Regions from separate parts of the Paenibacillus sp. S-38 genome, predicted to be linked through region 2. Evidence: riboswitches for the same ligand, from Rfam matches in the RefSeq annotation. Region 2 holds a riboswitch; the other holds the start of a gene.
The links. Region 2 has a riboswitch for cyclic di-GMP ahead of ACP26L_RS14505 (EAL domain-containing protein). Riboswitches for the same ligand answer to the same signal wherever they lie in the genome.
Positions count from the first base shown of each region.

Region 1: another riboswitch for cyclic di-GMP. It lies ahead of sda (sporulation histidine kinase inhibitor Sda); the one in region 2 lies ahead of ACP26L_RS14505 (EAL domain-containing protein).

Region 1 is NZ_CP187970.1:5,202,334-5,209,754, forward strand. It holds gene ACP26L_RS22865 (AAA family ATPase) at 23-745, shown strand; gene ACP26L_RS22870 (zinc dependent phospholipase C family protein) at 723-1,379, opposite strand; gene ACP26L_RS22875 (hypothetical protein) at 1,646-1,804, shown strand; gene ACP26L_RS22880 (RCC1 domain-containing protein) at 1,964-3,112, opposite strand; cyclic di-GMP riboswitch class I at 3,314-3,402, shown strand; gene sda (sporulation histidine kinase inhibitor Sda) at 3,535-3,672, shown strand; gene ACP26L_RS22890 (sensor histidine kinase) at 3,721-4,860, shown strand; gene ACP26L_RS22895 (ABC transporter ATP-binding protein) at 5,009-6,118, opposite strand; gene ACP26L_RS22900 (ABC transporter permease) at 6,115-7,421, opposite strand, start outside.
Region 2 is NZ_CP187970.1:3,149,421-3,156,841, forward strand. It holds gene scpB (SMC-Scp complex subunit ScpB) at 1-442, shown strand, start outside; gene ACP26L_RS14495 (DUF2953 domain-containing protein) at 564-1,241, shown strand; gene ytfJ (GerW family sporulation protein) at 1,381-1,887, shown strand; cyclic di-GMP riboswitch class I at 2,080-2,187, shown strand; gene ACP26L_RS14505 (EAL domain-containing protein) at 2,348-4,819, shown strand; gene ACP26L_RS14510 (SOS response-associated peptidase) at 4,997-5,671, shown strand; gene ACP26L_RS14515 (D-alanyl-D-alanine carboxypeptidase family protein) at 6,008-7,177, shown strand; gene ACP26L_RS14520 (nucleoside recognition domain-containing protein) at 7,195-7,421, shown strand, end outside.

The sequences.
Region 1 (7,421 bases), 2.1 Mb from region 2:
GATCCAAACGGGAGGGCTGACTATGTATCTGCGCGAGATTACTTTGCTGCGCAGCCGGATCCAAAACGATTCCGAATATCCGTTCACCATTCCTGCCGTCAGGCATCTCGACACACTTAGCCTCACCGGCAGCATCACCTTTTTCGTCGGGGAGAACGGCTCCGGCAAATCCACCCTGCTCGAAGCGATCGCCTACCAGTGCGGCTTCCATACGGCGGGCGGGGGCCGGAATAACACCTATGAGATCGATGCGGCCCAGTCGGCGCTTGGGGATTATCTGAGACTGTCGTGGAGGCCCAAGGTGACCAGCGGTTTTTTCCTCCGCGCGGAGACGTTCTACCAATTCGCCTCCTATCTGGACCGCAATCCCGAGTCACTGCACTCCTACGGCGGCAGGTCACTGCATCACCAGTCCCACGGGGAATCGTTCCTGTCCCTGTTCGTGCATCGTTTCGGGGGCAAAGCCCTCTATCTGCTCGACGAGCCCGAAGCGGCCCTCTCCCCCGCCAGGCAGCTCTCGCTCCTGCGGATCATGAAGAACCTCGAGGACCGGGCCCAGTTCATTATCGCCACCCACTCTCCGATTCTTCTCGGATATCCGGGCGCCGAGATCCTGAATTTCGACGAGGCGCCCATTGCTCCGATCCGCTACGAAGAGACGGACCATTACCAGCTCACACGACAGTTCCTTGAGAACCGGGAGCGGCTGCTGCATGAGCTTTTCAAAGAGGATGAGGAAGAGTAACAAGCTCCTCCCGGGCCTCTGCGGCACTCCGGAGCCAAGGGCGGCATAGATCCAGCGTGCGCTGAATGCACCGGTCCATCCCTTGACGGATGTCATTCATAGAGAGGAGCTGCAGCTCTTCCGTCAGATGCGCGGAGGGATACTCAAAATCAAGCAGCGCCTTCCGTTTCTGCTCCGCCAGAAGCGGGACCAGCCCTATGTGCCCGCCGGCCCAGTCGGATGGAATCTCCGCACCGTGCAGTGCGGCATACAGCTCCTCCTTCGGGTACGATTCCAGCAGCTTCGCATTGCAGAGCAGAAAATCGCGGTAATACACCTTGGCCAGCCGCGGATCCGCCGCGACTCTCGCCCGGATTCCTCCGGCGTGCACGAAGATCGACCAGATATCGTCTCCGACCAGATGCGACAGGTAGCCGATCAGGAACGGGTCCGGCATCCCCCCGGCATAGCGGTGCAGGAATTCACCGTAAGCGATATACGACCTGGAGGCAAAATGCAGCGTTTCGGACACGGCCGCATCCGCCTTCGCCGCATCGGGCGCCAGTGCGCCCAGCAGCAGAGAACCCGGAGCCTCGGCTCCGATTTCTTTGGCCAGTGCGTCGGCAATGATCAAATGCATGATGCGTGACGGCATGGAAGCCCTCCTCTACCGTAGTGATGAAGTGCAGGGAGCCTCTCTCCCTGCCGGCTTCCATTGTCTCCCAACCGGTGCGCCGCCATCAATCGCCGGAAGCTGATGAATGCCTGACAGCTGTGCATCAGTGCCAGTACGCGGCAAGCGGCTGGTTCCGCTTCCAGGATGTGCTTCTGGCAGGCCCCCCTCGGCTCCCGGTATGATAGAACCATACCGGAGCCAGCCATCAGTTGTCCGGTCCACTTTGATCAACGGAGAATGCCCTTATGACCTATCATGTCCTACATAGCATCACCCGCGAGCTGCGCATCCTCACACCTGCCGAGGTGCTCGATATGGACACCGACGCGGCAGGCCGCATCGTAGTCCACGCAGCGGACGGCGAGTTCTACTATTTGCTCGCGGACGAGTCCCTGATTGCTTAGCAGAAAGCGGAAAACTAAGACGAGCTAAATCGTTCTTAACTTTTCAAAAAGCCCCTTGACCAGCCATACCGGTGTGACCGGCCTTGACGGGTCAAGGGGCTTATGCTTTGCTGGAACAGGGAGCACGGCCTTCCCGCCGCATACTACCGTTTCCAGCGCTTACGGCAGCTTGACCTGCACCGGTGTCATAGATTTACGGAACGTAGCGTCACCGAGCTGGCCGAGCTGATTCTCACCCCATGCCCAAAGTGTCCCATCCTTTTGAAGCGCAAGATAATGGCTCTCCCCCGCTTCTACTGCGATAATGTCTCGAAGGCCTGCCCATGGTTGGGGAGTATCCCACTTCATCTTCTCTTTCGATCCCCACGCCCAGGCCGGGTTCAATCCCCAGTAATATACCGAGCCGTCCTCGCTCAAGGCGAGGGTGGACAAAGAAGTAGTGGTCACTTCGGTCACGTGACTAAGTCCTTGGATTTTGACCGGCTTCCCGATCACCGGTTTGTCCCGGTCGGGTACAGGTTCGGTCTGAGGTCCAACCTGATTGACCAAATTATTCCCCCAGCCCCATACGTCTCCATTCTTGTCTATCGCCATATGATGGGCCGCCTCTTCGCCTTGTGACAGCTTTACGACCCCTTCCAGTCCTTCCACCTTAGTAAATTTCTTGTCAGGGTTCAGGTTCATGCCTTTGAACTGCATCCACTGCCACACGGTCCCATCCTTCTTCACAATGACAAGACGGTCACCGCCTGCCGAGATATCGACTGCATCCGACACATCCGGAACGAGGCTCGCTTCTCCTTGCCCATAGGGCGGATCGATCCACATCCATACCCGCCCGTCCTTATCCAGCGCGGCATACATTGACATGCCGGCAGATACTTTCACGATATGGGATAACCCAGCCATCTGCTGGGGAGCGGAAAACTTCGACCCTCCCTCTCTCGTATTCGGGTCGATCACCCAATCGCACGACCAGGTCCACACGGTCCCGTCCTCTTTCAGGATCAGATTCCGCTTCACGGAAGCCGAGATCTGCTTCGCTCCGGCGAGAGTCGTGATCCGTTCGGGCTTGTTATCGAGCACGATGGTCTCTCCGCCTGTGACCTGTGCCCTATTTCCCCAATACCACAGGGACCCTGACGCATCGATGACTACATTATGCCTGGCGGCTGAGGACAAAAAGAGCCGCGGTCCTTCTGCAGCTTGGGCTGAATTCGGGGCTGCGGCCGTCAGCAAAAGGGAGGACAGCAGCAGCGATGTCCCCAGCAAACCGGTACGGGAATGGGAAGCCTTCAAACATTTCACCGCAAAACACACTCCTTATTTCTATATATGGTTTAATTTACCATATATTTCTAACGCCTCCTCCCGCTCATTTGTTGCACCTTTTTCTATTTTTTACCTGTTTTTTAGAGCGAAAGCCACAGTTTTTTTAAACGAAATCTACCGAAAGTGGTTCCGGAGTCTATACAAACCAGCAAGGAATTACTACAATAGAATTATAACTTCCGACAAAGGCAAACTCCTCTAAAGGGGAGGACGCAAAGCCACGGGCCTACCGAACAATCTTGTTCCATGGCTGCCGGGCTGCCGTGAGTCTAACCCAAACGGCTGAACTGTCTGCAGGGGCAGTCCATGCGTGATCAGCGACTATCAGAACAGCAATACACCCACTTGGCAACAAAGCTTCTGATCTCGTGAGAATTTGTCCTTTGGAGGTTACCAGCTTGAATCATTCCCTTGAAAAATTATCGGATGAAGATCTGTTGGAGGCTTATTTCCTCGCTCTCGATCTGAACCTGGAGCCCAGCTTCGTCCGCTTGCTGCGGGATGAAATCGACCGCAGACAACTCCATATGGATTGATACACAAAAGGAGCATATGCAGGCAGGATGTCTACTACCCTTCAAGGATTGCTGTTATCGCAAAAGAATCCCATCATCAGTCAGTGGGTCGGCGAAGTGGAAGAACGCTATCCCGGCAGGTATGATTCCGCAGAGCTGCTGCGGACGGCCGAATCCTATTTTCACCTGGTCAACGACTGGCATATCCCTTTGGAGCTTCACCCGCTCTTCCCCATGATTCCGGCGCTCACCCGTTATCACGTGTCGATGAGCACACCGCCCACTCATCTGCTGGAGAGCTCCCATCTGTGGCGTGCGCTCCTCCAGGCCGTCTCTGCCGAGTTCTTTACGGAAGGGCTCGTATCGGGCGACGAACTGGTCACCGACATGCCGCGGATTCATGCGCGGATCGATGAGATCCAGTACGTGATCTCCTCGGGCTTCTGGGAGCATTCCCAACGGCAGCTCGATTCTGCCATGAACCAAATGCACAAGGAGCGGCTGCAGATGGCCGGCAAGCTGGCGGCCAGCATGGCCCATGAGATCCGCAACCCGCTGACGACCATCTCCGGGTTCCTGAAGCTGCTTACCTCGAAGATTCCCGCCGAATCGGCCGGTGCCGTGAAGAATTATGTATCGATCATCCAGGAAGAATTCAATACGATCCAGATGCATATCAACAACTTCCTGAACTTCTCCAAGAACAAGGAGCAGGAGCCTTTCCGTGAGGTTGGCATGGAAGAGCTCATTCTCGGCATCGTCAACCTGGTCGCACCGCGGCTCAGCAGCGAAGGCATTGAGCTGCTCTCCGGCGTGAAAGGTACGAATATCCGGCTGAGCGTCCAGCAGGTGGGCATGCAGCAGGTGCTCATCAATCTCATCAACAACAGCATTGATGCGGTGCAGCACATGGAGCCCTCCGCACCGAAGATCATCTCCATCCAGGGCTACGAGGACCCCGACCACACGTACATCCGGGTGACGGATAACGGCCCGGGCATCCCGCCGGATGTCAGGGACAAGCTGTTCTCGCCGTTCGTAACGAGCAAAACGACGGGGACCGGGCTGGGTCTGGCCATCTGCAAGCAGCTCGTCGAGCAGCATGCCGGCGTACTCTCCTTTGACTCCCGTCCGGGTGAAACCTCCTTCACCGTCCAGCTGCGCAAAAGCGGCGTCGGGGCGGTTTCCGTGAACAGCGCTTCCGTATGATTGGGAATGCTATCCCGAGCAAAGCCCGCTGCGAAGCCGGCTTTTTGGCTGCTCCGGCGACGGCCGATGATAAAGAAACCAAGGAAGACTGCCCTCCAGGCTCCCTTGGTTTCTTTGTGCTGCGTCCCCATACGCAGCTCCTGCGGGTTCAGCATCCCAGGCGCTCCCCGCCGCCCCAGCGCACAGTGACCTGCGAGCCGCCGGCCCAGCGCTGCGCGGAATGAATCTCCCATACTTCGTCTCCGGTATCGACGTAATAATGATATTCGCTTCCCTGGAACTGTGCCGCCGTCACCCGGGCGGGGATCCCCTCAGCCGCGGCAGGGCCGAGCATCAGCTGATCCGGCCGGGCCGGCAGCACCCCTTGCTCCCGGAAGGCCGGCGGGATATCGGCGCAGGGCCACACCGCCGCTCCGCCTCCCGCATGGGGGCGGAACCCGCTCCCTTCCCAGCTTCCCGCGATGAGGTTCGCCTTGGAGACGAACCGGGCGGTGAACGGGGTGGCCGGCCGCAGGTATACCTCCTCGGGGGTTCCCTCCTGCTCGATCCGCCCCTGGTTCATGACGATCACCCGGTCCGCCATGGCGAGCGCCTCCCCCTGATCGTGGGTGACGTAGACTACCGCGGCCCCGCTCAGCCGGTGCGCTTCCTGGATCTCTCGGCGCATCTCCACCCGCAGCAGGGCATCGAGCGCGCTGAGCGGCTCGTCCATCAGGAGCAGCCGGGGACGCCCCGCAATCGCGCGGCCCAATGCCACCCGCTGCTTCTGCCCACCGGAGAGCTGGTGCGGTCTCCGGTGCGCCAGGTCGGTGAGGCCGAGCGCCTCCATGACCTCACGGACCCGATTCTCGCACGCAGCTGCCGGATCCTGAGGCCGTTGGTGCCGCAGGGGAAACCGGATATGCTCGGCCACCGTCATGTGCGGCCAGAGCGCGAAATGCTGGAACACCATGCCGAGCCCTCTCTGTTCGGGAGGCACGAGAGAACCTCCGCCCGCGACGAGTTCCCCGTTCATCCGGATCTCACCGGAGCTCGGGGCCTCAAAGCCGGCGAGCAGGCGCAGCAGCGTCGTTTTGCCGCACCCCGAGGGACCGAGCACCGCTGTGAATTCGCCCGGCTGCAGACGCAGCTCTACCGGATGAAGGGCCGTGTCCCGGCCGAACCTCTTGGAGACGCCCCGCAGCTCGATCAGAGGAGCCTCCGGGGCATCGCCCCCTGCCTCTGCCCTGCTTGCAGTCAGCATATTTGCTTTGCTCATGGTTTCCTGATGCCTCGCTTTCCTGCGATGTACCGTACGCCGGCCAGCACCCCACAGCCTGCGGCGAGCAGGACTACAAGGAGCGATGACAGTGCCGTCGAATAGACCGTGTCGCCGCCCTGCTCGAAGCCGAAAATCACGATGCCGATCGTCTCGGCCCCCGGCGACCAGAGCAGCGCGGAGACCGTCAGCTCCGTCAGCGCGGTGAAGAAGACGAGCAGCGCGCCCCCTGCCAGCCCCGGCAGCAGCAGCGGCAGCAGGACGGTGCGCCAGACCGCGGTCCGTGCCGAGCCGCCCGCCCGGGCGGCTTCTTCCATAGCGGGCTCCACCTGGGCGAAGGCCGCCAGAGCTGCCCGCAGCTGAAGCACGAGAAACCGGCAGATATAGGCGATGAGCAGGATCGCCCCGGAGCCGTAGATCCCCGGGTTCCATCCCGGCAGGGGCTCCATCCAGGTCAGGATCATCGCCAGTCCGAAGACGATCCCCGGCAGCGTGTAGGGCAGCGCGAGTCCCAGCTCCGCCGCCCTCGTCCACCCCGAGGGCCGGCGGACGAACAGATAGGCGAGCGCTGTCCCAAGGACCAGGATGACCGCCGCCGCGGTCCCCGAGAGCAGCAGCGAGTTGCCGATCGCCCGCCACACCTTCGGGTTCTCCAGAAGGATGTAGCGGTAATTCGCAAGCGTGGCGTTGGCCGGCCCGAAGGGAAGCCCGTAGGCCCGCTTCAGCGACGTGGCGGTCATCGATAGCAGCGGCAGCACCGTCACGAGGAGCAGCCCGCCGGCGAAGGCCGCTTCAGCTGCCGGACGCCACCGCCCAAGGTGCAGGCGGGCGGCCGTCTCCGGCGCGCGCGTCTCCTGCACCCCGCTGCGGCGGACCGAGAGCCGCTGCAGCAGAGCGCCGCCCGCGGCGATGACCGCGAGAAGCACGGACAGCGACGCAGCTCGCGGGAACGCCGCCGGGCCGAAGCTCACCGTCTCCTCGTAGATGCGTGTGCTCAGCACGGAGATGCCCGCGGGCAGCCCAAGGAAAGCGGGGATGCCGAAGTTGTCGAGCGACGCAAGGAACGCCAGCAGCGTTCCGCCGGTCAGCCCCGGCGCCGCCAGCGGCAGCGTGATGAGGAGCAGCGTCTTCCATCGGCCTAGCCCCGACGCCCGGGCAGCCTCTTCCGCCTCCCGCGGGATGCGCCGCAGGGTGTCCAGCGTCAGCAGGTAGACGAGCGGGAAGTGATGGATCCCCATCACAAGAATGATCCCGCCATGGCTGTAGATGCTCCAGGGCACAGCCTCCGGCCGGATCATCCCCA
Region 2 (7,421 bases):
GGAGCTCGCCGGAACGTTCCAGCTCACGACGGTCCCTGAGCATGCCCCCTACTTCGAGCGGCTGGCCCATTCGCCATCCCGTTCTTCCCTCTCGCAAGCTGCCCTGGAAACGCTGGCGATTGTCGCTTACAAACAGCCGATTACCCGGGTGGAGATCGAGGAGATACGCGGCGTCAAAGCCGAGCGGGCTCTTCAGACGCTGGTTTCAAAGGACCTCATCCAGGAGGTCGACAGGGCGGATGCCCCAGGACGGCCCATCCTGTATGGAACGACGAAGGCCTTCCTCGATTATTTTGCCCTCGGTTCGATAGCCGATCTGCCCGAGACGACGCTCTTCGAAGATGATGAGAATCTTGAGGAAGAGACGCGTCTTCTCTTTGAGAAGCTTGAGGGTCAGCAGATTACATTCGATGAACTGACGCTTGGCCAGGGATCGGGCTAGGCGCATGGCTTTGACAGATTAGGGTCACACTAACTCCTGTGGAAAAGAAGCGGACCGCTTCTGGAACCGGGAGTTTTTTGCCGTATTCGTACCAACTGCGGCAGAGGAGGAAACCATTCCAATGATATGGGTTTGGGCTGCCGCCGGCCTGGCGGCCATTGTACTCGCGGCTTTGGTGCTGAGTCAGGTGAACCTGCGGATCCTGTTCAGCCATATAGGTAAAGATGATGAGATTACCATTCATGCCAAGGCGCTGTTCGGCCTGGTGAATCTCAAATTCGTCATTCCGATCGTCCGCTTTCAGAGCCTGAAGAAAGGCTTCGAGATTCAAGCCAAGCAGGTCAATGCCAATGCGGGCAGCCTTCTTGGCGAAGCGATGGGAAACATCGGTCCCGAGATGATGAGAAGGGCGTACGAGAACATCAGAATCCTGCTTCAGAACTGCTTTCAATTCAATGACTGGCTGCGTCAGATGCTCGCCCGTGTCAGGTGCACCCAGATGGATTGGAGAACCACAGTCGGCATTGGCGATGCCGCCGAAACCGCGTTTCTGGCAGGAGCGTTCTGGGGGATCAAAACCTCTATCCTTGGGCTGCTGTTCCGCTACATTCCCCTTGACGGTCAGCCGCGGCTGGCGGTTATACCCGCCTTCAATCAAACCTTGATTGCGGTGGAAGGGACATGCACCTTTCGGGTGCGGATGGTTTATGTCATGCTGGCGGGCTTTCAGCTTCTCCTGCGGATCCTGAAAGTCAAGGGTGGGCTCAAGGCTTGGCGGAACGTGCTTCTGCCGTCATAACTGCAGGTGTACCCATGAGTCAACCGGTGATGGCAGCGAAGTCCAAAGCCCGTATTAAGCCGAATACGTGCGCTGCATCAAGGGAAGCCTAACGAATGGCTAGTCAGTCTACACTACTTCTGATCAGGAGGGAACAGCGATGACAGAACATCCGATTCAAGGTCTTATGAAAACGGCCATGGAAAACATCAAAGAAATGGTCGACGTGAATACGATTGTCGGTGATCCCGTTGAGACGCCGGACGGCAGCGTGATTATGCCGATCAGTAAGGTAGGCTTCGGGTTTGCAGCCGGAGGCAGCGAATTCGTTACAACCGAGGATCCGGCCGTACCGAGTCTCTCCCGTCATGAATCCCACAATGCCCAGGTGGCGCTTCCCTTCGGGGGCGGCAGCGGCGGCGGTGTCTCCATTACGCCGATTGCTTTTCTCGTAGTGGGCAAACAGGGCGTGAAGATTGTTCCGCTCGATAACCAGACGCATCTGCTGGAGCGGCTGATCGATTCGGCTCCGCAAGTCGTAGACCGCATTCAGTCCATGATGAAGAGCGGCGGAAACAAATCGCAGGGCTCCGAGCAGGGCGCTTCTTCCCAGGCCGGATCGACGACCGTCACCAATAATATCGAGAATCAGAACTTTATCGTGTAGCCCAATTTTATGATGGAACAGGTACTCGGCAGCTGCTCTCCTTAGGAGGGCAGCTTTCTTTTTTAATTTGTCATAAAACTTTCCATATGATTCGAAAGATCTATAAAATTCTTCAAAAACTAGGATAAAAGCGATAGACTAATCCGCTTTTGTCATGCTACTATAGGTTATAAAGAACTACTCACTTACATATCACGATAAAGGCAAACCCATTGAAAGGTGGGGACGCAAAGCCACAGATCTAAAGCCCGTCAGGATTCCAAATCTGGAACACCGGGCAATGACCGCTGGGTTACCGAAAGTAAAACCGTTCTTTCCGGTGCTTTCCGGTGATAGGTTCAAGATCGACGGCTGCTCTTACCGAAGGGTGGCTTTTTTGATTTGGTTCGGATCCACGCAAGGACTCTCTTCCATTGATCTTTATCTGCCGCCTCATCCTACCCCGTTTGGAGGGCTCATCATGTCTGGAACTTACAATGTCTATCTCGTTCTCCTATCGTTTCTTATCGCCTTCATGTCCGCCTATTCGGCGTTCGATCTGGCCCGCAGGCTCGGGGGCGCTGCGGGGCGGATCCGCATTCTATCCCTCGGGGCCGCGGGGGTGATCCTCGGCACCGGCATCTGGGCCATGCATTTTGTGGCTATCCTGGCCAATGAACAGACCGCGGCTGTCGGCTATGACATCCGGTTGATGCTCCTCTCTGCCAGCTTTGCCGTTGCGGCTTCCTGGGGCGGTTTGTCCTATGCCACTCGCCCCGTTCCGGGAATCCGGAATCTCGGGGCCGGCGCCCTTCTCTTGTTCATAGGCGTGACAGGGATGCACTTCATAGGAATTGCCGCTATGGGGATGAGCGGTGCTCATGATTACGGATTACTGCTGCTGCTTGGGGCTGCCATTGGGCTGGCTGGGACGACCGGTGCTGTGTTTGTGTCGTTTCGTACCCAAGCCGCGGGAAGCGCGAGGACATCTTATCTCCGGCGTATGCTCGGAGCGGCGATGATGGGAGGAGCGATTGCCGGACTCCATTATCTCAGTATGGCAGCCATGACGTTCGGCCGTGCGGGGCACCTGCACGAGAGGCTCCGCTCCCCCAAGCTTCAGGATGATATGCTCGGGATTATTCTCGGAAACTGCATTATTTTTCTGCTCAGCATTGTTGTGATCCGGGGCTACTTTCTCGACAGACGCTACCGTGAAGGAGAGGCCGTCAAGCTGGCTGTACTGGAATCCGCGCTGGATGGCATCCTGATGGTGGATCATCAGGGGAGCATTATGGAATGCAACCCGGCCATGGGCCGGATGTTCGGATATGCACGGGAGGAGCTCAGGACGCTGGTGCTCACGGATCTTCTTGAGCTTCCCGCGGGTAGAGGCAGGCCGGAGCCGCCCGCATCGGATGCGCCGGACGGGGAACGAGGGTCAAGCTCCCTTATCTCCGTCGAACACCAAATCCGCACTCTGCTGGACAGCCGCATCGAGACGACGGGCTGGCACGCCGACGGAACTTCCTTTCCTCTCGAAATCAGCATGACGCGGGCGAAGGAGTATGGAAAGCCTGTGTTCACCGTGTTCGTCAGGGATATTACCGAACGGCAGAAGGCGGAGGAACACATCCGGCAGTTGGCGCTCCGGGATCCGCTGACGGGGTTGTTCAACCGTTCCTATCTGCAGGAAAAGCTGTCCTCCGCCATCGCAAGGGCCGAAGTCGGGCCTGGCCATCTGGGCGTCATGTTTCTGGATCTGGACGGGTTTAAGACGATTAACGATACATTCGGGCATGACTGCGGGGATATGCTGCTTCAGGAAGTGGGGGAGCGGCTGCTGCACTGTGTGCGTGAAGAAGACCTGGTTTCCCGCCAGGGAGGCGACGAGTTCATCGTTATGCTTACCGGGATCACTCCGGGGACCGCCTCACGAATCGCCGTAAGGATGATTGAGGCGCTGGCCGAACCCTTTACTTACGCCGGACGGGTGATGTCGGTGACCCCGAGCATCGGCATAGCGCTCTATCCGTCCGCCGGAGGGAGTGCGCATATGCTGGTGAAGCATGCGGATGCGGCGATGTACCACGCCAAGCAGAACGGGAAAAATAATTTTCAGTTCTACACCCCCGAGATGGCGGAATCCTTATCCGAGCAGTCGAAGCTGGAATCCCGGCTGAAAGCTGGGATTCAGCAGGAGGAGTTCCTCCTGCATTACTCGCCTGTCATGTCCCTGCAAACGGGCGGCCTTCTGGCCGTTGAGGCGCTGCTTCGGTGGGAGCGGGACGGCGAGACGCTTCCCGCACGAAAGTTCATTGGGGAGGCCGAGGCGTCGGGGCTGATCACCGGCATCGGACGGTGGGTGCTCCGGGAAGCCTGCCGGCAGCATGCGGGCTGGATGATGAAAGGGCATCCGGCCGTGCGGATATCCGTGAATATTTCGGCCCGCGAGCTGGCGGAGGAAGATTTCGTGGAAGGCGTGCGAGGGGCGCTGGAAGAGACCGGCATGGAGCCGGAATGGCTGCAGCTGGAGGTCACGGAGGAGCTCGGCCGCGGCAGGGACAGGCGGCTGTGCGACCGGTTGAACGCGCTCAAAGCCCTTGGCATCCGGCTCTCTTTGGACGACTTCGGGGCGGGAGCCGCATCGCTCCGGTTTCTGCAGCAGGTGCCTGTAGATGAATTGAAGCTGGACGGGAGGCTGATCGCCGGTTTAGGAGAGTGTCCCGCCCGGCAGGCGATGCTGGAGGCGCTGATCTCGCTGGCGCATGGCCGCCGAATGCAGGTCATAGCCGAAGGCGTAGAGAGGCATGAGCAGCTGGAGAAGCTGCGTGAGCTTGCCTGCGACGGTGCGCAGGGCTACTGGTACGGACAGCCGATGGCGGCCGAAGAGTTCGAACGGATTCTGGCGTATGAGCGGTTCAAGCAGATGGATTCCCCCCCAATTTCCTAACAACGGGCGGCAGGAAGCGGCGGTGAACAATGGGGGAAGGCGGGAAACTGAAACATTTTCATGTAAGATTAAGCTTACGGCATGCGGGAGGGGGCAAGCTTTACTTGCCCTCTTCTCCGTTTTATAGTGTAAGGGGAAGGGACTCGGAAGTACCGATATGATAAGGGGGTGCCGGCGGTGTGCGGAAGGTTTACGATTACCGTCACATGGGAAGAGCTGCTGCTCCGCTTCATGCTCGATCCACGTGCGGGTGCTTATCAGCCGAGGTATAATGTGGCGCCGGGCCAGTACATTCCGGCGATCCTCGGCGGGGGCGATGCCCCGAACCGGCTCGGTGAGCTGCGCTGGGGGCTTGTGCCCGCCTGGGCGCACGATGACAAGTCGGGGGCAAGGATGATCAATGCCCGGTCGGAGACCGCCGCGGAGAAGCCGGCCTTCCGTTCTCTGCTGAAGCGCAAGCGGTGTCTGATTCCCTCGGACGGCTTCTATGAATGGAAGAAGGAAGGCGGGCGCAAGCAGCCGGTGCGGTTCGTTCTGCAGGACGGCGCTCCTTACGGGATGGCGGCCCTGTACGACACGTGGGCCGCACCGGACGGCGGGAAGCTTCATACGTGCACGATCCTCACAACGGCGGCAAACCCTCTTGTCGCTGAAGTGCACGAGCGGATGCCGGTGATCCTGGAGCCGGAGGGCGAGCGGCTGTGGCTGGACCGAAGCATACAGGGGGAGAGCGAGCTGCTCCCTCTGTTGAAGCCCTATCCGGCAGAGTCCATGCGGTATTACCCCGTGGATTCGAAGGTTGGCCGCGTCCAGCATGAAGCGGCGGACTGTATTGAGCCGCTCCTGGGATAGACCTTGAACCGGATGCGGTGAAGAGAAGGAAGCTTGCTCAGCGATGGGAGCCCCACGGGCAATCCTATCGATTGTGCGGGGTAGTATGACGTAAGGGCCGTCCGGGCAGCCGGGCGGTTTTTGCTTTTTTGGCACCCGGAAGGTGATTGACTTCGGGCAGCAGGAGGGCGGCTGCTGATGATGCCGCGGGGAAGCTTAGTTCGTCCACAAAAATCATATCGCGTCCTGACAAGCATATATATGTACAAGATGGGACCGAAATCGTGCGCTGCACCCCGCCTTCGGGACATGCCTGCTTGCGTAACGGGAACCCGGCTTTGATGTGGGAGGATCGCGATGAGAAGAGGATGTCTGCTGCTTGCCCTGCTGTTACTATTCCCAAGTATGCTTCTGCCGGGCTCCGCCTCGGCCGCCCCTGGCATCTCTACAAGCGCGGAAGCCGCCGCCCTGATCGATGTTACTTCCGGACGCATCCTGCTCAGTACCGAGGGGGACAAGCCGATGCGGATCGCGTCGCTGACCAAAATCATGACGGCGATCGTAGCCATTGAGCATGGGACGCTGACGGACAAGGCCAAGGTCGGCAAAAATGCGTTTGGCAAGGAAGGCTCCTCGATCTATTTGAAGCTCGGCGAGGAAATGGTGCTCAAAGACCTGCTGTTCGGCATGATGCTCCGTTCGGGCAACGATGCGGCCACCACGATTGCCGAGCATGTCGGAGGCTCGGTGGAAGGCTTTGCCTATCTCATGAATGAGAAAGCCCGTATGATCGGCATGAAGAATTCCAGCTTCAAGAATCCGTCGGGACTGGACGAAGAAGGGCACTATTCCACCGCGAACGATATGGCGAGGCTGACCGCTTATGCGCTCCGAAACCCTGTATTCCGGGAGATCGTTAAGACCAAGGTGAAGAAGGTACCGAATCCGAATGAATCCTGGGACTATACCTGGGTCAACAAGAACAAGATGCTCAATCTGTACGAAGGCTCCGATGGAGTGAAAACCGGGTACACCAAGCTCGCCAAGCGCTGTCTCGTTTCCTCCGCTACGCGCGGAGGCCAGCAGCTGGCCGTCGTTACCTTGAATGACCGTGATGACTGGATCGATCATTCCCGGCTGCTCGATTACGGGTTCCAGCACTTCCCGCTCTTCGGACTGATCGGCAAAGGCGAGCCGGTCGAAGGCACGGACCTCGTGGCCGGAGCGGGACTCCGGTATGCGGCGGAGGAGAAGGAGCGGGGCCAGTTCGTTCGCCAGCCGGTGCTGAACGATCCGCTGTCCGCCGCCTACCGGCTCGGGGATGCCGGGCGGCTTGATTTTCTCCTGAACGGCAAAGTGGTAGGCTCCGTTCCGCTGGTGGCCAAAGACAGTCCGCGTCTGCAGTGGGAGGACAGTCCGGTGTTCTCCGCGAAGGAGAATGAATATCAAGGGGAATCCCAGGCCGGACGCTGGCTTTACATTTTGGAGGCGCTGACCCGCGTGCTCTTCACGGGCCACGCGGACTAGAGGGAGGAGGAAGCGGAATGGTCAACTTTATCTGGCTGTTCTTCATTGTCGCAGGCTTTGTTGTCGCCGCTTTTCAGGGCCGGGTCGAGCTTGTCACGGAAGCCGTTTTCGACGGGGCGAAGAGCGGGGTCACCGTATGCTTCGGTCTCATCTCCATCATGGTGTTCTGGCTCGGGGTCATGCGGATCGCCGAGGACGCGGGGCTGCTGCAGGCAATGGCCCGCCTGCTCAGTCCCATTGTCCG